3 regions of the Thermomonospora sp. CIF 1 genome follow, and region 1 is predicted to be linked to each of the others. Evidence: riboswitches for the same ligand, from Rfam matches in the RefSeq annotation. Region 1 holds a riboswitch; each other region holds the start of a gene.
What was found. A riboswitch is a leader RNA that binds a small molecule or an ion and turns the genes downstream of it on or off. The one in region 1 is predicted to bind cobalamin.
Positions count from the first base shown of each region.

Region 1 (6,603 bases):
CGAACACGGTGATGAACAGGGTGAGGCCGGGGACGAGCACGATGTGCGGGTGCTGGACGAAGACGTCGTTCTCCTGCCCTTCGGCGATCATGTTCCCCCAGGAGGGGTTCGGCTGCTGGACGCCCAGCCCGAGGAAGCTCAGCGACGCCTCGGCCACGATCAGCACCGACACCATGACCATCCCGTAGGAGGCCAGTGGCAGTACCACGTTGGGCAGCAGCTCGCGGGTCATGATCCGCCAGCGGGAGGCGCCCAGCGACTCGGCCGCCAGCACGAACTCGCGCTGGGCGAACGTCAGCGCGGCGGCCCGCGCCATGCGGATCATGCCGGGCAGCGCCAGCAGCGACAGCGCGATGGCGATGTTGCGCAGGCTCGGGTCCAGCACGGTGCCCAGCGCGATCAGCAGGATCAGCGGCGGCACCGCCAGCAGCGAGTTGGTGGCGATGCCGACCACGGCGTCGGCCAGGCGGCCGAAGTAGCCGGCCACGATGCCGATCGCCCCGCCGGCCGCCATCGCCAGCGCCACCGCGCCGACGGAGACCACCAGCGAGGAACGCGCCCCGTAGAGGACGCGGCCCAGCATGTCCAGCCCGAAGTTGTTGGTGCCCAGGGGGTGCGCCGACAGCGGGTCGGGCGGCGCCATGGCGGGGGCGCTGAGCGTCTTGGCGACGTCCTGGTGCTCGGCCAGCGGCAGCAGCGGGGCCAGCACCGCCGCCCCCACCAGGACCACCAGCCAGCCCAGGCACGCCCAGAACGCCAGGTCGAAGGACGGGCCGAACAGCCCCCGGCCGAGCGCCGCCAGCCCCAGGTAGAGCACGACCAGCCCGGCCACGAACCCGCCGAAGCGCACCCAGCCGATGAGCGGCGCGCCCAGCGAGCCGCCCGCGACGGCCAGGCCGAGCACGCTCAGCGCCAGGCCCGGCCGGGAGATCCGGCGCCCGGCCGCCGGGGCGGTCTGCTGCGCGACGGTGATCTCAGACATGTGCCCGCCTGATTCGTGGGTCGAGGTAGCCGTAGGAAAGGTCGATCAGCGCGTTGGCCAGCACGTAGATCAGCGCGATGACCAGCACCGCCCCCTGCACCGTGGGCACGTCCCCCTCGTCGGCGGCGCTGATGATGAGGGTGCCCATGCCGGGCAGCGAGAACAGGTACTCCACGATCACCGTGCTGCCGATCAGCCGGCCCAGGCTGATGCCCAGCAGCGTGATCAGCGAAAAGGACGACGGGCGCAGCGCGTCCCGCACCAGCACGTGCACCGGGGGCATGCCCTTGGCCTTGGAGGCCAGGATGTAGTCCTCCTGCAGCGTGGCGATCAGGTCGCCGCGCAGCACGCGGGTGAACATCGCCGCCTCCACCAGCGCGATCGTCAGCGCGGGCAGGAAGGCGTGGTAGAGGTTGTCGCCGACGCTCTCGCTCAGGCGCACCCACTCGGCGCGGGGGAACCAGCCCAGCCCGTTGGCGAACACCATGATCAGCAACATTCCGGCCAGGAAGCTGGGCAGCGAGAGCACCCCGAAGGTGCCGGCGCTGACCAGCCGGTCCACCCGGCCGCCGGCGTGGTAGGCCGACCACATCGCCAGCGGGACGGCGATCACCAGGGCCATGAGCAGCCCCAGCGCCGCCAGCTCCACGCTCACCGGCAGGGCCGCGGCGATCCGGCCGGAGACCTCGTGGTGGGGCGGGATGAACGAGACTCCGAAGTCGCCGGTGACCGCCGATGCCAGCCAGTCGGCGAAGCGCACGGAGATGGGGTCGTTCAACCCCATCTCCTCGCGCTTGGCCGCGTACTCCTGCTCGGTGTGACCCTCGCCGAGGACGACCACCGCCGGGTCGCCGGGCATCAGGTCCATGAGCGCGAAGGTGCCCGCACCGACGATCAGCAGCACCAGGACGAGCTCGCCCAGCCGCCTGATCGTTTTGCGCGCCATGTACGGCCGCCTTCTCCCCTTACTGGCCGATCCAGGCGTCGTCCAGCAGGATCATGCTGTTGACGGTGCCTTCGACGCCGTGCACGGTCTTCGGCCAGGCCACGAACTCCGGCATCGGGCCGAACACCAGGGCGGGGACGTCCTTGTTCCACTGCTCCTGGATGCGTGCCATGACGGCGCGCTGCTCCTCAGGGGTGGCGGCGCCCTGGAACTCCTCGATCAGGGCGTCCATCTCGGGGGTGGTCGCCATGCCGACCGTGGCGTTGCCCTCGCTGTGCAAGGTGGTGAACATCCGGCCGTAGGGGCCGGCCTCGCGCCAGCTCAGGCCCCAGCCCGACATGTCGTAGTCGCGCTTGGCCGCCACCCGGGTGATCTGGTCGGTGGGGGTGCGCACCAGGTCCAGCTCCACCTGGAAGCCGACGCTCTCCAGCATCGCCTTGATCGCCAACGCGGTGGCCTGGGAGGCCGGGTCCTGGGCGTCCAGGTACTTGATCTTGCCGTCGAAGCCGTCGGCCTTGGCCTGCTCCAGCAGCTGCTTGGCCTTGTCGGGGTCGTAGGCCAGCGGCTTGGTGCCGGTGTGCCAGCGCGAGAAGCTCGGGAAGATCTCCGAGCTGCCCTGCAGGACGCCCGAGTAGGCGCGCTGGTAGATCACGTCCGGGTTGATGGCGTGGAACATCGCCTGCCGCACCCGCGCGTCGGCGCCGGGCCGGCCCTTGGCGGCGTTGATGACGGCGACGTTGCCGAGCGCCACCATGTTCATGAAGCCGTGGTAGCCGGCGTCCAGGGCCTTCTGGACGACCAGCGGGTCACGGAAGAAGCCGACCTGGGTCTGGCCGGACTTGAGGGTGTCCAGCGCGGCGTTGGGGTCGGCGATGTAGGTGATGCGGATCTTGTCGAGGTTGGGCCGCCCGTCCCAGTAGTCCTCGCGGGCGTTGAGGATCATCTCCTCCTTCGGCTTGTAGCTGCCGAAGGTGAAGGCGCCCGCGCCGACCGGCTTGAACTCCTTGCCTGCGTCGGCGGACTTGGCGACGATCATGCCGAGGCCGCCGGTGAGCATGAAGTCGAAGTCGGCCCAGCCCTTCTTGAGCTTGAAGACCACGGTCAGGTCGTCGGGCGTCTCGACGGCCTCGACGTTGCGCTTCCACAGCATCGCGTCGTCGCCGCCCTTGTCGACGTAACGCTCGATGCTCCACTTGACGGCCTCGGCGTCCAGCGGCTTGCCGTCGCTGAACTTCACGCCCTCGCGCAGGGTGAGCGTCCAGGTCTTGTTGTCGTCACTGGCCTTCATGTCCTTGGCCAGTTGCGGGACGACCTCGCCGGAGGCGCTGTCCCAGCGCAGCAGCACGTCGTAGACCGCGGCCATCTCGATGCCGCCGGTGGAGCCGGCGACGATGGTCTGCGCCGGGTCGAGCAGGCCGGCCTCGGTGTAGGTGCTGAACGTCAGCGTCCCGCCCTTGACCGGGGTGCCGCCGGAGTCGGTGCCGATCATGCCGACCTTGTAGGTGGCCTGGGGCTGGGCCTTGCTCTGGCCGTCGCCGCTTCCGCCCGAGGTGCATGCCGCCGTCAGCGCCACGACCGCGAGCGCCCCGGCGGCGCCGCGCAGCCACCTCTTGCTGGACATTTCCTTCTTCCCCCCTCTGCACCAAGTGACCTGAGTCACCCGTGTTGAGCGAGATGACATAACCAGCGCCTGACCAGGTCGAATGTGACTTGTCCCACTGATCGGGACTTTGCAGGGTGATCACTCCTAGTCAGAAGGAGGGGGCAGGGGGCTCCTTGGGCGGGATCGGCGTTCTTGAACGGGTTGTGTCACGGATACGCCGCTTGAATGGTGAAACGCCCTATAACGTGTGGGGTCATGGAGTTCAGCGAGCCGTCTCGGCGCCGCCTGCTGTGGACGCTGGGCGCCGTGGGTTTCGCGGTTGCGGTCGGATCGGACAGCGTGCGCGGCACGGCCGAGGCCTCGGGCTCCGGCGCCTCCCCGCAGACCCCCACCGCGGCCCCCGCGCCGCGGACGCCGTCGCCGACGCCGACGCCCACCCTGCCCGGGCACCCGGCCTGGCGCCCGGTCCGGGTGCGCCGCTACAAGGAGGCGATCACCAACCTCGACCAGCTCGACCCGGCCCGCCCGCCCAAGACGATCTCGCTGACCATCGACGACGGCCCGCACCCCAAGTACACGCCGCAGGTGCTCGACCTGCTGGCCGAGCACCAGGTGACGGCCACGTTCTTCGTGGTGGGCGAGATGGTCAAGGAGCACCCGGCGCTGACGCGGCGCATCGTGGAGGCCGGGCACCAGATCTGTAACCACACCATGACCCACCCGATGGGCTTCGACCGGATCGGCGGCAAGCGCATCCACCGCGAGATCGCCGAGGCCCACGCCCGGATCGCCCAGGCCACCGGGGTGGTCCCCAAGTACTTCCGCTCTCCCGGCGGCGCCTGGTCGCGCCAGGTGATGGAGAAGGTCGCCGAGTACGGGATGATCCCGATCGGCTGGGAGGTCGACCCGTGGGACTGGCGCCGTCCCGGGGTGGCCCGCATCAAGCGCGCCCTGCTGCGCAGCAAGGACGGGGCGATCATGCTCTGCCACGACGGCGGCGGCGACCGCTCGCAGACCGTCGCGGCGCTGCGCGAGGTGGTGCCCAGGCTGAAGAAGCGCGGCATGACCTTCGTCCCGCTGTGACCCGCACGGTAGGTTGCCGCCGATGACCGTGGTGCGCTCGCTGCTGCTGTTCGCCCTGGCCGCGCTGGCCGAGATCGGCGGTGCCTGGCTGGTCTGGCAGGGCTGGCGGGAGCATCGCGGGCTGTGGTGGATCGCCGCCGGGGTGCTGGCGCTGGGCGCCTACGGCTTCGTCGCCACCTTCCAGCCCGACCCCCATTTCGGCCGCATCCTGGCCGCCTACGGCGGTGTCTTCGTGGCCGGGTCGCTGGTGTGGGGCATCGTGATGGACGGCTTCCGCCCCGACCGCTGGGACCTGGCCGGCGCCGCCCTGTGCCTGCTGGGCGTCGCGGTCATCATGTACGCGCCGCGCGGCTGAACTGTCCTCGGCGGCAGATATACGTCCCTATGCATGCACATTTGTGTGCGTATGGCTAGGCTGTATGGGCCGTGGTGTTCGGGAATACCGGTGCGGCGCGTCCCTTTTCCGGGAGCGCGCCAAGGCCGGAGCGGCCCTCGCCACTGTGATCGGGAGATCCCGCCGTTCTTTCCCCGGCCGGTGCCGGGCGGGGAGACCACTGGGCGCAGGCGCCTGGGAAGGTCGAACGGCGGGCTGGACCGTCAGCCAGGAGACCGGCCACGGCGTTCGACCACCGTCCACGAGGTGCTGGAAAGGTTGGGTGTCCGCCCGTGCACATCGCCGAGGGCTATCTCCCCGTCTCCCATGCCATCGCCTGGTCCGTGGCGGCGGCCCCGTTCGTCGTCCACGGCGTCGTCACGCTGAGCCGCCGCGTTGCGGCCGACCCTGAAAGCAAGCTGCTGCTGGGCGCCTCCGGGGCGTTCTGCTTCGTGTTGTCGGCGCTGAAGATCCCCTCGGTCACCGGCAGCTGCTCGCACCCGACCGGCACCGGGCTGGGCGCCATCTTGTTCCGTCCGCCGATCATGACGGTGCTCGGCACCATCACGTTGGTCTTCCAGGCGCTGCTGCTGGCGCACGGCGGGCTGACCACGCTGGGCGCCAACGTCTTCTCCATGGCCGTCATCGGGCCGTGGGTCGGCTACGGCGGCTACCTGCTGACCCGCCGGCTCGGGCTGCTGCCGGCGGTGTTCGCCGGGGCCTTCGCCGCCGACCTGGTCACCTACTGCGTCACCTCCGCGCAGCTGGCGCTGGCCTTCCCCGATCCGCAGGGCGGGTTCGCCGGGGCGCTGGCCAAGTTCGGCGGGGTCTTCGCCGTCACCCAGCTTCCGCTGGCGGTCAGCGAGGGCCTGCTGACGGTGCTGGTCGTCCGGCTGCTGCGCACCTCGGCCGCGGCCGACCTGATCCGGCTGGGCGTGCTGCGCGGACGCGAGAAGGCGGTGGCCTCATGAGCGCACGGACGCGCGGCGGGCTGATCAACCTGCTGATCGTGCTGGCGGTGGCGGCGCTGGCGGTCGCCCCACTGGCGATGGGCGCCGGGGACGGCGAGGAAGAGCCGTTCGCCGGGGCCGACGGGCGGGCCGAAACGGTGATCGCCGAGCACGACCCCGATTACGAGCCCTGGTTCAGCCCGCTGTACGAGCCGCCGTCCGGGGAGATCGAATCGGCGCTGTTCGCCCTGCAGGCGGCGCTGGGGGCAGGGGTGCTCGGCTATTGCTTCGGGGTGGTGCGCACCAAACGGCGGCTCACCGCGACGCAGGGGGCGAAGCGGCGAGCGGACGGCGACGGCTGATCGGTGCTCGCCATCGACGCGGCGGCCTACCGCAGCCCCTGGCGGCGGCACCACCCGGCCGCCAAGGCGCTGCTGGCCGGTGGGCTGCTGGGCTGTGCGCTGCTGCTGCCGCCCTGGCCGGGCGCGCCGGTCACCGCCGCGGTCACGCTGGCGGTGGCATTGTGCTGGGCGCGGATGCCGCCGCGCACCCTGCTGCGGGCCGCCCGCATCCCGCTGGGGTTCGTGCTGACCGGGGCGCTGACGTTCCTGGTGACGGTCGGCCCGGACGGGATCGGCTGGGCCGACGGCGGGGCGGGCCGGGCGG
Region 1 is NZ_MOYN02000026.1:208,874-215,476, forward strand. Features, by position in the region: gene BUE48_RS23445 (ABC transporter permease) at 1-982, opposite strand, end outside; gene BUE48_RS23450 (ABC transporter permease) at 975-1,928, opposite strand; gene BUE48_RS23455 (ABC transporter substrate-binding protein) at 1,948-3,549, opposite strand; gene BUE48_RS23460 (polysaccharide deacetylase family protein) at 3,787-4,614, shown strand; gene BUE48_RS23465 (YnfA family protein) at 4,637-4,969, shown strand; cobalamin riboswitch at 5,025-5,246, shown strand; gene BUE48_RS23470 (energy-coupling factor ABC transporter permease) at 5,281-5,958, shown strand; gene BUE48_RS23475 (energy-coupling factor ABC transporter substrate-binding protein) at 5,955-6,299, shown strand; gene cbiQ (cobalt ECF transporter T component CbiQ) at 6,303-6,603, shown strand, end outside.

Region 2 (6,603 bases), on a different contig from region 1:
TGGCCGAGGGGGACGGCGGGGTGTCGGGGATGTTCCTGGGGACCAGCAGCGTGCTGCTGCGGGACGGGGACACCGCGCTGCTGACCGACGGGTTCTTCACCCGGCCGGGCTGGCTGCGGGTGGGGCTGGGGCGGATCGCGCCCGACCGGGAGGTGATCGACGCCTGCCTGCGGCGGGCGGGCATCGGGCATGCCGGGTCGCTGGCGGCGGTGATCTGCGTCCACTCCCACTACGACCACGCCATGGACGCCCCGGTGATCGCCGAGCGGCTGGGGGCGAAGCTGGTGGGGTCGCACTCCAGCGCCAACATCGGGCGCGGGCACGGGCTGCCCGAGGAGGCGCTGCGCACCGTGGAGGACGGGGAGACGGTGCGCTTCGGGGATTTCGAGGTCACGTTCGTCGTCGGCGTGCACTGCCCCGGCGACCTGGCCCCCGGCGTCATCGACGCGCCGCTGTCCCCGCCCGCCCGGGCCAGGGCGTACCGGACGGGCGAGGCGTACTCGGTGTTCTTCCGCCACCCGCTGGGGACCGTGCTGGTCCACGGCAGCGCCGGTTTCGTGCCGGGACGGCTGGACGGGCACCGCGCCGACATCGTCTACCTGGGCATCGGCCAGCTCGGCAAGCAGGACGACGACTACCGCCGCCGCTACTGGGCGGAGATCGTCCGCGCCACCGGCGCCGAGGTCGTCATCCCGATCCACTGGGACGACTTCACCACCCCCTTGCTGACCGCCCCGCTGCGCCCGTTCCCCTACTTCGCCGACGACATCGCCGTCTCGATGCGCTTCCTGGTCGAGCAGAGCCGCCGCGACGGCGTCCGCCTGGTCCTGCCGGACCTTTGGCGGGAGACCACCCTTCTTCCCGTCCGCTAGACGCTCCTCCGCCGCCGTCCGGTCTGCGCGGCGGCCGCGCGTTCCGGCCCGCCGGGGCGGCACCGGGCTTGCGCGCCCGCCGAGAGCCGGGCCGGTTGCCGGTGTGCGGTGCCGGTCACCGGTTCGCCTCGTGGCGGGCCCAGTCGGTCAGGTCGGCCAGCGAGGTGAAGCGGTGGGCGGTGCCGTCGCGGACGGCCTCGTAGGCCTCGCCGGTCCAGGTCACGGCGAGGTCGGCGGGGCCTTCGGGGGACGGGTGCCAGCCGGCGCGGGTCAGGGCGCGTTCCAGCAGGGGGCGGCGGGTGCCGTCGGCGGTGACGCGGGCGGTGCCGCGGCCCTTGCCGTGCAGGACGAACACGCCCGAGGCGGCCTCGAAGGTCAGTTCCTCGCCGTCGAAGGACGCGCCGATCGTCCCGTTCAGCGTCAGTTCCTCGGGGGTGCCGCAGTGCAGCGCGCCCGCCGGGTCGATCAGCCAGATCCGGTCGGCGATCCGCAGGGCCAGCTCCAGGTCGTGGGTGGAGACCACGACGACCAGGGAGCGTTCGCGGGCCAGGCGCCGCAGCAGCCCCATCAGCGCCACCCGGGACGGCACGTCCAGGAAGGCGGTGGGCTCGTCCAGGAGGATCGCCGACGGCTCCTGGGCCAGGGCGCGGGCGGTGAGCACCCGCTGCCGCTCCCCGTCCGACAGTTCGGTCACCGGGCGGTGCGCCAGGTGCGCGGCGCCGGTCACCTGCAGGGCCCAGTCGATGACCGCTTGGTCGGCGGCGGTGAGCCGCCCGGTGAAGCCGGTGTGGGGGTGGCGGCCCAGGCCGGTCAGCTCCCGGGCGGTCAGCAGGGCGGGCAGGTCCCGTTCGGTGAGCACCACGGCGATCCGGCGGGCCCGTTCCACCTCGTCCAGGGCGGTGATGGGGGAGCCGTCCAGCAGGACCTGCCCCTCCAGCGCCGGCTGCAGCCCGGCCAGGGTGCGCAGCAGCGTGGACTTGCCGGTGCCGTTCGGGCCGATCAGCACGGTCAGGTCGCCGGGCCGCGCCACCGCCTCCAGCCCTTCCAGGACGCGCCGGGCCGGGCGGCGGCGCCGTCCGGGGTAGCCGACGCTCAGCGATCGCAGCGACAGCATGGCCTCACCCCGCCCATCCGGTCTGGGCGGCGCGGCTGCGCAGCAGGACGGCGATGACCACGGGGGCGCCCAGCACGGTGGTGACCGCGTTCAGCGGCAGCACGGCGCCGCTGCCGGGGGCCTGGGTGGCGATGCAGCAGACCAGCGAGACCGCACCGCCCAGCAGCACCGACGCCGGCATCAGCACCCGGTGGTCGGCGGTGCCCAGCAGCAGCTTGGCCATGTGCGGCACGGCCAGGCCCAGGAAGGCCACCGGGCCGCAGTAGGCGGTGACCGAACCGGCCAGCACCGACGCCGTCAGCAGCGTGGCGGTGCGGACCCGGCGCACCCGCACGCCCATGGTGCGGGCGTAGTTCTCCCCCAGCAGCATGGCGTTCAAAGGCTTGACGCCCATCAGGGCCGCCGCCAGGGCCGCGGTGCACACGGGTGTGAACAGGGCCAGGTCCCCCCAGGTGGTTCCGGAGTAGCTGCCCAGGCTCCACCCCAGGTACTGCTGGGCGCGCTGGGCGTCGGAGTAGGCCAGCAGCAAGGTGATGAGGGAGGCGGTGGTCGAGCCCACCATCACCCCGATGATCAGCAGCGTGACCACCGAGCGCACCCGCCGCGACAGCGCCAGCACCAGCCCCAGCACGGCCGCCGCCCCGGCCGAGGCGGCCACCACGATCCCGGCGCGGCCCAGCCCGGCGACGCCGCCGGTGAAGGCGGAGGCCAGCCCGCCCCACCCGGTGACCACCAGCGCCACGCCCAAACTGGCGCCCGAGCTGACCCCCAGGATGTAGGGCTCGGCCAGCGGGTTGCGAAACAGCGTCTGCATCTGCACCCCGGCCACCGACAGCGCCGCCCCGGCCAGCAGCGCGGTGATGGCCCGCGGCAGCCGCACCGTCCAGATGATGGTCTGCGCGCCGGGGTCGGCGTTCTCCAGGCGCAGCAGCGCCGCCACCGCCTGGTCGAGCGGGATCGTGGTGGATCCCAGCGCCACCGCCAGCACGAAGGAGACCGCGACCGCCGCCGCCAGCACGGCCATGACGGCCGTGCGGCGGCGGGCGGCCGGGGCGAATGCGGGCTCGGTCAACGGGCGAGCTGCTGGTAGAAGGTGAACGTGTGGCCCGGCATCAACTCCGGGTGCAAGATGGCCACCAGGTCGGCCAGGATCAGGTCGGGACGGCCCACGCCGCGTTCGTAGAAGTCGTTGCCGCCGCCGGGGCCGAGCACCTTGTTCATCGACCAGACCTTGCCGGACTTGAACGCGGCGAACTCGGCGTAGCGGGGGTCGGCCTTGCGGACGTCCTCCAGGGACTTCCAGTCGTTCATCTGGGGCAGCCAGACCTCGGCGTCGCGGGCCTTGGACAGCACGGTCTCCAGGTCCAAATTGGTGCTGCCGGTGCCCTTGGTGTCGGCCCAGGCGTAGGTGCCGCCCGCATCGGCGATCAGCTTGGCCATGAAGCTCTCCCCGTTGGGGATGGCCCACTGGCCCTGGAACATCTGGCCGGGCAGCACCGAGACCGGCTCGGCCTGCTTGGCCTTGGCGGCCAGCTCCTGGTAGGCGGCGGCGACCTTGTCGAACACCTCGGTGGCCTTGGCCTCGGTGCCGGTGAGCGCGGCCACGAACTTGATCCACTCGGCCCGGCCGAGCGCGCTGGTCTCCTGCCACTCGGCGTTGGCGACGATCTTGATGCCGGCGTTGCGCAGCGTCTGGTGGGCGGGCACGTCGTTGCCGTCGGTCATCAGCACGTCCGGACGGGCGCCGATCACCTTCTCGGTGTCGATCTCCTGCCCGGTGATGTCGGCGTACTCGATGATCTGCTTGGCCGCCACCCGCTCGCGCACCTGCGGGGAGGTGATCAGCCCGGCGGAGGCCACGCCCTTGAGCCGGTCCAGCACGCCCAGGTCGGTGATGAACGGCAGGTGCGTGGTCGAGGAGGCGAACAGCGTGCGCACCGGGGTTTCGACCACCACCGCGTCCTTGAGCTCGCCTTCGGCCTTGGGGGCGGGGGTGCCGCAGCGCACCAGCACATAGGTCTGCGGCTTGGCCCCCGGGGCGGGCTGCTTGACGGTGACGACCTGGTAGTTCTTGGCGTAGGTCAGGGTGAAGTTGGTGGCGTGCCGGATCGTCTGCTTGACCGGGAAGTAGTCCTTGGAGGCGTCGAATTCCTTGACGCAGCGGTCGCCTTGGGCCGCCTGCGACCCCTGGCCGTCCCCGCCGCACGCGCTCGCCACGAGCGACAGGGCCACCAGCGCCGTGGCCAGCGGCCATGCCCGGCGGGTGCGGAAGGTGCGCGATGAGCCCCCCTCGGCGGGACGCCCCGCCTCCGGGCGGTGGGGCAGGGACGGGTCCGGCTGCCGTTCGGCCGGGGTGCGCCCGGCTCGGTGCACAAGGTTCACTGGCGCTCCTGCGAGACTGGCCGCGGCGGCCGTTCCTCGACGGCGTCCGCGGCAGGCGGTGGGACGGACCGTTCCAGAGAGTCCCGCGGCACGCCGGAGCCCGGCGTGTCCTCTCATGGGGAGATCCGCCCCATCTGACTGAGGAGGCGACTGCGTGAGTCTCCTGGCTCTCGGGTCGTCGCTCGCCCCGGCCTTCCCACCCGCGTGCGGGCAGTGGCGTCATCGGGGTCCGCTCGCCGATCACAGTGGCGGGACCGCGCCGGACTCGCACCGGCTTCCTCGTCCGCCGTCGCCTACGGCGTGCAATCTTCGCATATGGGCTGTTCCGGTGTCCATGGGGCCGGGGGCGCGTCCGCCGCCGTTTCACAGGGCTCGTGAGGGCTCACGGGCCCGCAAGCCCTGGGGGCGCCGCCCGGAACGGGGTCATGCGTTCGTCACAAGGAGTTGCATAAAGAGACGGAACTGCATTTTCGGTCCGATTAACGAGGTCTTTTTGTTGCGGGTAATTCGCCCTTCCCGGAAGTGGATTCGGTGATATTCTGAGCCGAGTCCCCTCCACATCCTCCGAGAATCGGAGCTTTTCATGGTCTCTGCGGAGCTGCCTTTCTCAGGAGTGCGCACCGACATTCCCTCCCCGGCGCGGGGTTATGGCTGGATGCTGGGCGGCAAGGACAACTACGAGGCCGACCGGCAGTTCGTCCGGCAGATGCTGAAGAACCTGCCGGAAGCCCTGGACGCCGCCCGGGAGAACCGGCTGTTTTTGTACCGGGTGGTGCGCCACCTGGCGGCCGAGGCGGGAATCAGGCAGTTCATCGACATGGGCTGCGGGCTGCCCACCGACAACAACGTCCACCAGGTCGCCCAGCGGTTCGCCCCGGACTCCCGCGTCGTTTACGTCGACATCGACCCGATCGTGCTGGCGCACGGCCGGGCGCTGCTGGCCGACGACGACTCCACCACGGTGATCAGGGCCGACATCCGCCAGGTGGAGGAGATCCTCGACCACCCGGAGACCAAGCGGCTGATCGACTTCGATGAGCCGGTGGCGGTGCTGTTCCTGTCGGTCGGCCACATGCTGCCCGACAAGGACGACCCGCGCCGGATCCTGCAGACCGTGATCGACCGCATCGCCCCGGGCGGCTACATCGCCTTCACCCAGGCCACCTCGGACGACCCCGCGCACCGCGCCTTGATGAACTCTCAGCTCAGCGCCTACGGCCTGACCTGGCAGACCCGCAGCCCGCAGGAGGTCCAGGCCCTGCTGGCGGGACTGGAGCCGGTGGCGCCCGGCCTGGTGGACGTCAACGACTGGCGCCCCGACCCCGACCAGCCGCCGCTGCCCCCCGTCCCCGAAGAGCTGAAGCCCTACGAAGGCGCCTCCAAGCTCAACAAGGCCGGCTGCGAGTACGGCGGCCTGCTGCGCAAGCCCGCCTGATCACCGGGCCTTGGCAGGCGCACGGGGGCGCCGGACGGGCGAAAGCCCGGCGCCGCCACAGGCGGCTTGCGGAAAGAACGCGTTGGATGAGGTTCACCGCTCCGGACGGCCGCACGTCCCCGGAGGGCGGATGAACGCCAAGGTCGCGGCGGTGATCTGCGCCTTGGAATGCCCCTGGGCGATCAGGCGGGTGGCGGCGTTCAGCGTGCCGACCATCAGCTCCATGGTGATCTGCGGGGACGGGTCGCCCAGCTCGATCAGGGCCTGGCAGAGCGGCTCGGTCAGCCGCCGGTGCAGGACGCGGATCCGCGCCGCGTCCTGCGGCGGCAGGCTGGGAAAGCCGATGGCGTCGGCGATGCGGTGCTCCTCGCTCCCGGCGAACTCCAAGAACGTCCGGATGTAGGCGGTCACCCGCTCGGCGGGGCCGGCCTGGGCGGCCATCACCTCGCCGAGCCGGGCGTTCCACCGCTGGAAGATCTCCTCCAGCAGGTGCACCAGGATGTCGCGGGAGGTGGGGAAGTACTTGTAGACGCTGGAGCGGGCCAGCCCGATGCGGGCGCCGACCGCGCCCGGAGTCACCGCCTCCGGCCCATCGGCGAGCACGATCCGCCGGGCCGCCTCCAGCAGCTCGGCGTACCGGCGGGCGCGGTGCTCGGCGACGGTCGGGGCGGTGATCCTCGGCAATGCACTTCCTCTGCGCGCAGGTCAGGACAGCTTGCCGTCCCGCATGTGGACGACCCGGTCGGCGGCCTCCAGCAGGTCGGTGTCGTGGGTGACCATCACGGTGGCGGCCTTGCGCT
Region 2 is NZ_MOYN02000003.1:152,140-158,742, forward strand. Features, by position in the region: gene BUE48_RS01705 (MBL fold metallo-hydrolase) at 1-872, shown strand, start outside; gene BUE48_RS01710 (ABC transporter ATP-binding protein) at 988-1,986, opposite strand; gene BUE48_RS01715 (FecCD family ABC transporter permease) at 1,991-3,058, opposite strand; gene BUE48_RS01720 (ABC transporter substrate-binding protein) at 3,055-4,368, opposite strand; cobalamin riboswitch at 4,505-4,689, opposite strand; gene BUE48_RS01725 (SAM-dependent methyltransferase) at 4,952-5,803, shown strand; gene BUE48_RS01730 (TetR/AcrR family transcriptional regulator) at 5,897-6,487, opposite strand; partial or broken gene BUE48_RS01735 (ABC transporter ATP-binding protein) at 6,509-6,603, opposite strand, start outside.
Region 2: it holds a riboswitch for cobalamin, as region 1 does, so the genes downstream of both, BUE48_RS01720 (ABC transporter substrate-binding protein) here and BUE48_RS23470 (energy-coupling factor ABC transporter permease) in region 1, are expected to answer to the same signal.

Region 3 (6,603 bases), on a different contig from region 1:
GGCGGTACGAGGACGGAGCGCCGTCCGGTGAGCGGGGCGCTGCTGGTCGCCGGGACGACCTCCGATGCCGGCAAGAGCGTGCTGACCGCCGGGCTGTGCCGGTGGCTGGTGCGGCAGGGCGTGAAGGTCGCCCCCTTCAAGGCCCAGAACATGTCGCTGAACTCGATGGTCACCGCCGACGGCGCCGAGATCGGCCGGGCCCAGGCGATGCAGGCGCAGGCGGCGCGGATCGAGCCGACCGCGCACATGAACCCCATCCTGCTCAAGCCCGGCGGCGACCGCCGCAGCCAGGTGGTGCTGCTGGGCCGCCCGGTGGCGGAGGTGGACGCCCTGGGGTACGGCGCCCACCGGGACCGGCTGCGGCGGGCGGCGCTGGAGAGCCTGGCGCACCTGCGCGCCGAGTACGACGTGGTGATCTGCGAGGGGGCCGGCAGCCCGGCGGAGATCAACCTGCGGGCCGGGGACATCGCCAACATGGGGCTGGCGCGGGCCGCCGGGCTGCCGGTGCTGGTGGTGGGCGACATCGACCGCGGCGGGGTGTTCGCCGCCCTCTACGGCACGGTGGGCCTGCTGGAACCGGCCGACCAGGCCCTCATCGCCGGGTTCGTCATCAACAAGTTCCGCGGCGCACCGGAGCTGCTGGAGCCGGGGCTGCGCATGCTGCGCGACCTGACCGGCCGCCCCGTCTACGGTGTGCTGCCCTGGCTGGACGGCCTGCGCCTGGACGTCGAAGACAGCCTGGGCCTGGACGGCCCGCCCGCCGCGGCCGGGCCGCCGCACGGGGCCGAGACGCTGCGCGTGGCGGTCGTCCGGCTGCCGCGGATCTCCAACTTCACCGACGTGGACGCGCTGGCCTGCGAACCCGGCGTGACGGTGCGGTACGCCACCGCCCCCGGCGAGCTGGCCGACGCCGACCTGGTGGTGCTGCCCGGCTCCCGCGCCACCGTCGCCGACCTGGCCTGGCTGCGTGAACGCGGCCTGGCCGACCAGATCGCCGCTCGCGCCCGGCGGGGACGCCCCGTGCTGGGCATCTGCGGCGGCTACCAGATGCTGGCGGAGGAGATCGTCGACGAGGTGGAGTCCGGCGCCGGAAGCGTCCCCGGGCTGGGGCTGCTGCCGGTCCGCGTGGAGTTCGCCCGGCACAAGACGCTCCGCCGGCCCGTCGGCACCGCCTACGGCCACCCCGTGCGGGCCTATGAGATCCATCACGGCGCCGCCACCGTGACCGGGCCGGCCGAGCCGTTCCTGGACGGCTGCCGGGTCGGCGCGGTGTGGGGCACCACCTGGCACGGCGCGCTGGAAAGCGACGGCTTCCGCCGGGAGTTCCTGCGGCGCGTCGCCGAGGCGGCCGGGCGGGACTTCACCCCCGCTCCCGGCGTATCCTTCGGCGCGCTGCGCGAGGCCCGTCTGGACGCGCTCGGCGACCTGGTGGAACGGCACCTGGACACCGCCGCGCTGTGGCGGCTGATCGAACGGGGCGCCCCGCCGGACCTGCCGGTGGTGCCCCCCGGTGGTGCGGGCCCGCTCCCGTGACCGGTTGCGCGCCGGACCGGCCCGATGCCGGTAGGGTGAGCCACTCTGAGCAAAGCCGCAGGAGGAACGTGCATGATGCAGTCCCGGCACAGCGCCGTCGCCCCGCCGCAGCCCGGACCGCTCGCCCGGGTCGTCCCGGTGATGCGGGCGCGGGTGCCCGTGGCGATGCAGCTGGAGTTCCCGCTGCCCGACAGCGAGCTTCCGGTGGTGGAGCCGTTCGTGGGGAACCTGCTGGTCGGTTACGCGATCGACCCTCCCGCGGAGGCGGCCGGCGGCGCCGGGTCCCGCCTGCTGCGGCAGCTGGCGGCGCGGCACTGCGCCGAACTGGGGGTGGCGCCGGCGGAGCTGCGTGAGCTGGCCGTGGCCAATCTGCGCGTGCTCCGCCCGGATGTGCGGTTCAACTGGTACCCGGACGTGCGGGCGGTCTCGGTGACGGCCGGCGGCGACCTGGAGGCCGGCCTGATCCTCGATGAGGGGTTCGTCGACAAGCTCGCCCAGGACGTCGAGGGCGACCTGGTGGTGGCGCTGCCCGCCCGGGACGTGTTCGTGGCCACCGGCACCGGCCATGTCGACGGCATCGACAAGCTGCGCTGGGTGGTCGACCAGATCTGGACCGATGAGCGGCACCTGACGCCGCAGGAGGCCGCCGGCGCCCCGCCCCGCGGCCTGGCCGCCCCCCAGCGTCCCCACCTGCTGCTGACCAGGGACCTGCTGGTGCGGCGCGGCGGCTCCTGGCAGATCCTCGCCTAAGACGCCGGTCCTTTTTCAACGGCCCGGCGGGGCACCCGGAAGCAAGGGGCGCGGCGCCCGGCCCACCGTTCGTACGTGCACGCCTGCGGCCACAGCGCCGGGCGCCCACCGGACCGCAACGGTGAAGGGCCGGTGATCTCACCGGCCCTTCACCAGATCACGCCTGTCAGTCCTTGGCCTTGGCGTACTCGTCCATGCCGCTGGAGAAGTCGTAGGCGATGCAGGGCTCGTCCCCGACGACCCATGCGTCGTGACCGGGCGTGGCCACGAACATGTCGCCGGGACCGACCTCGGCCTCACTGCCGTCCTCCATGCGGATGCGCAGCCGGCCCTGGGCGATGTAGCCGTTGTGGTGGAACTGGCACAGCTCGGTGCCGGCGATGGGCCGCAGCGACTCCGACCAGCGCCACCCGGGCTCGAACGTGGCCCGTCCCACGGTCAGCCCGGTCATGGTGAACACCTCCAGGTGACCGTTGGGAAAGTCGCGCCGCTCATCCGGCTTGTCGATGTGCTTGACCTCGATCATGACGGTCCCCCCTCCGTCACTTTCACGCTTGCACCCTCGCCGACCTGCGTCAAGGACGGCCGAGGCGGATCACTCCGCAGAAAGCGGCCTAGACTGCGGGCGACGGCAGGGCAGGAACCCGGTGGGAATCCGGGGCTGTCGCGCAACTGTGACCGGGGAGGGCTCCCCCGCATGCGGCCACGGCGGTGACGCTGGAAGGCCGGGGGAGACCCGGGGATCCGGGAGCCAGGAGACTGCCGCCGTCGCCTGCCTGATCCATCCGATGCGGGGCGCGAAACCCCCTAAGGAGGCGTTCGATGCGCGTGCTGCTGCTGTCCACGGCCGACACCGACCTGCTGGCCGCCCGCGCGGCCGGGGCCGGGTATGTGACCGCCAACCCCACCCGGATCGACGTGGCGGAGCTGCCCGCGCTCACCGAGGGCGTGGACGCGGTGGTGGTCCGGCTGCTGGGCGGGCGCAAGACCTGGCCGGAGGGGGTGGCGGCGCTGCGGGCGAGCGGGCTGCCGCTCGTCCTGCTGGGCGGGGAGGCCGACCCGGACGCCGAGCTGATGGAACTGTCGACCGTCCCGGCGGGGGTCGCCGCCGAGGCGCTGAACTACCTGCGCGAAGGCGGCGCCGCCAACCTGCGGGAGCTGGCGCGGTTCCTGTCGGATGCGGTGCTGCTGACCGGCGAGGGCTTCGCCCCGCCGGTCCGGATGCCCGCCTATGGGGTGCACGGCGAGCGTCCCCGCCGCGACGGCAGGCCCACCGTGGGGGTGGTCTTCTACCGGGCGCACGAACTGTCGGGCAACACCGCGTTCATCGACACCCTGTGCGAGGCGATCGAACGGCACGGCGCCAACGCGCTGCCGGTCTTCTGCGCCTCGCTGCGCGGCGCCGAGCCCGGCCTGCTGGACCTGCTGGGGCAGGCGGACGCGCTGATCGCCACCGTGCTGGCGGCCGGCGGGTCGGTCGCCTCCCCGGCCTGCGCCGGAGGCGACGAGGACGCCTGGGACGCCGGTGCGCTGGCCGAACTGGACGTGCCGGTGATCCAAGGGCTGTGCCTGACCACCTCCCGCCGGGCCTGGGAGGACTCCGACGCCGCCCTGTCGCCGATGGACGCGGCGATGCAGGTGGCCATCCCCGAATTCGACGGACGGCTGATCTCGGTGCCGTTCTCCTTCAAGGAGGAGGGCCCCGACGGCATCCCCGTCTACCGGGCCGACCCCGAACGCGCCGACCGGGTGGCCGCCATCGCCGTCAAGCACGCCCGGCTGCGGCACATCCCGCCGCAGCGGCGCCGCGTGGCGATCGTGCTGTCGTCCTACCCGACCAAGCACTCCCGCGTCGGCAACGCCGTCGGGCTGGACACCCCCGCCTCGGCGGTGCGGCTGCTGCGCCGCCTGGCCGAGGCCGGCTACGACCTCGGCGACGACCACACCCTCTGGCGGGACCCGGCCGGTGGCGACGCCCTCATCCACGCGCTGATCGCCGCCGGCGGCCACGACACCGAGTGGCTGACCGAAGAGCAGCTGCGGCGCGCCGCCGCCCGCGTCCCGCTGCGGACCTACACCGCCTGGTTCGCCGGGCTCCCCGGCGACCTGCGTGAACGCATCCGTGAACACTGGGGCGAGCCGCCGGGTGAGCTGTATGTGGACGGCACCGACATCGTGCTGGCCGCGCTGCGGTTCGGCAACGTGGTGCTGATGATCCAGCCGCCCCGGGGTTTCGGGGAGAACCCGGTGGCGATCTACCACGACCCCGACCTGCCGCCGTCCCACCATTACCTGGCCGCCTACCGGTGGCTGGCGGAGACGTTCGGCGCGGACGCGGTGGTCCACCTGGGCAAGCACGGCACGCTGGAGTGGCTGCCGGGCAAGGGGCTGGGCCTGTCGGCCTCGTGCGCGCCCGATGCGGTGCTCGGCGACCTGCCGCTGGTGTACCCGTTCATCGTCAACGACCCGGGCGAGGGCACCCAGGCCAAACGCCGCGGCCACGCCACGATCGTCGACCACCTGGTGCCGCCCATGGCCCGCGCCGACACCTACGGCGAGCTGGCCCGGCTGGAGCAGCTGCTGGACGAGTACGCCACCGTCCAGGCCCTGGACCCGGCCAAGCTCCCGGCGGTGCGCGCCCAGATCTGGACGCTGATCAAGGCCGCGCAGCTCCACCACGACCTGCAGCAAGAAGAGATGCCCGGGGAGGAGGAGTTCGACGACTTCCTGCTGCACGTCGACGGCTACCTGTGCGAGGTCAAGGACGTGCAGATCCGCGACGGCCTGCACATCCTCGGCCAGGCCCCGGAAGGGGAGGCCCGCGTCAATTTGGTGCTGGCCGTGCTGCGCGCCGCCCAGGTCTGGAGCGGGCGGGCCGGGGCGCTGCCCGGCCTGCGGGCGGCGCTGGCCCGCCGCTATGGGGTGGAGGAGAAAGAGCTGCTGGCCGAACCCGGCCGGAGGGTGCGCGTCCACTCCGCGCCGCACGACGAGAAGACCCCGGCCGGGACGGGAGAACCCGGGCAGCACGCCTCGCCGGGCGGCGAGGAGGACGGCGCCGCGCCTGAAGGGGCGATCCCCGTCCCGCATGCGCTCGCCGCCCGCTGGAAGCGGTGGCCCGAACCGCCGCACACCGCCTCCGACGTCGTCGACATCCTGGAGGACCTGGCCCGCCATCTGGTGGAGGGGATGGAGTCCCGCGGCTGGGACCCCGCCGCCTCCGGGACGGTCCTGGCCGAGGTGCTGGGGGAGGCCCCCTCGCCGGACGACGGGCCGCTGGAAGAGCTGCTGCACTTCGCCGCCACCGAGCTCGTCCCCCGCCTGGCCGCCACCGCCGGAGAGCTGGACGCGGTGCTGCACGCCCTGGACGGCGGGCACGTCCCCGCCGGGCCGTCCGGCTCGCCCACCCGCGGCCTGGTGAACGTCCTGCCGACCGGCCGCAACTTCTACTCCGTCGACCCCAAGGCCATCCCGTCCCGCAACGCCTGGGAGGTCGGGATGGCGCTGGCGGACTCGCTGCTCCGCCGCCACCTGGAGGAGACCGGCGCCTACCCGGCCGGCGTCGGGCTCACGGTGTGGGGCACCAGCGCCATGCGCACCCAGGGCGACGACATCGCCGAGGTGCTGGCGCTGATCGGCTGCCGCCCGGTGTGGGACGACGCCTCCCGCCGCGTCACCGGCTTCGAGGTGATCCCCCTGGAGGAGCTGGGCCGCCCCCGCATCGACGTCACCCTGCGCATCTCCGGTTTCTTCCGCGACGCCTTCCCCCACGTCATCGCCCTGCTGGACGACGCGATCCGGACCGTGGCCGAGCTGGCAGAACCCCCCGACCGCAACTACCTGCGCGCCCACGCCCTGGAGGACCGGGCCGCCCACGGCGACTGGCGGCGCGCCACCACCCGCATCTTCGGCTCCAAGCCCGGCGCCTACGGGGCGGGGCTGCTGCCGCTGATCGACGCCCGCAACTGGCGGGACGACCGCGACCTGGCCGAGGTGTACGCGGTGTGGGGCGGTTACGCCTACGGCCGTGGCTTGGACGGCCGGGAGGCTCGCGCCGACATGGAGGCGGCGTTCCGGCGGATCGCGGTGGCCGCCAAGAACGCCGACACCCGAGAACACGACATCGTCGACTCCGACGACTACTTCCAGTACCACGGCGGCATGGTCGCCATGGTCCGCGCCCTGACCGGCCGCAGCCCGGCCGCCTACATCGGCGACTCGGCCGTCCCCGACCAGGTGAAGACCCGCACCCTGGCCGAGGAGACCCGCCGGGTGTTCCGCGCCCGCGTGGTCAACCCCCGCTGGATCGCCGCGATGCGCCGC
Region 3 is NZ_MOYN02000013.1:90,847-97,449, forward strand. Features, by position in the region: gene BUE48_RS06385 (cobalamin biosynthesis protein) at 1-31, shown strand, start outside; gene BUE48_RS06390 (cobyric acid synthase) at 28-1,533, shown strand; gene BUE48_RS06395 (DUF1444 family protein) at 1,606-2,283, shown strand; gene BUE48_RS06400 (cupin domain-containing protein) at 2,450-2,809, opposite strand; cobalamin riboswitch at 2,896-3,067, shown strand; gene cobN (cobaltochelatase subunit CobN) at 3,106-6,603, shown strand, end outside.
Region 3: it holds a riboswitch for cobalamin, as region 1 does, so the genes downstream of both, cobN (cobaltochelatase subunit CobN) here and BUE48_RS23470 (energy-coupling factor ABC transporter permease) in region 1, are expected to answer to the same signal.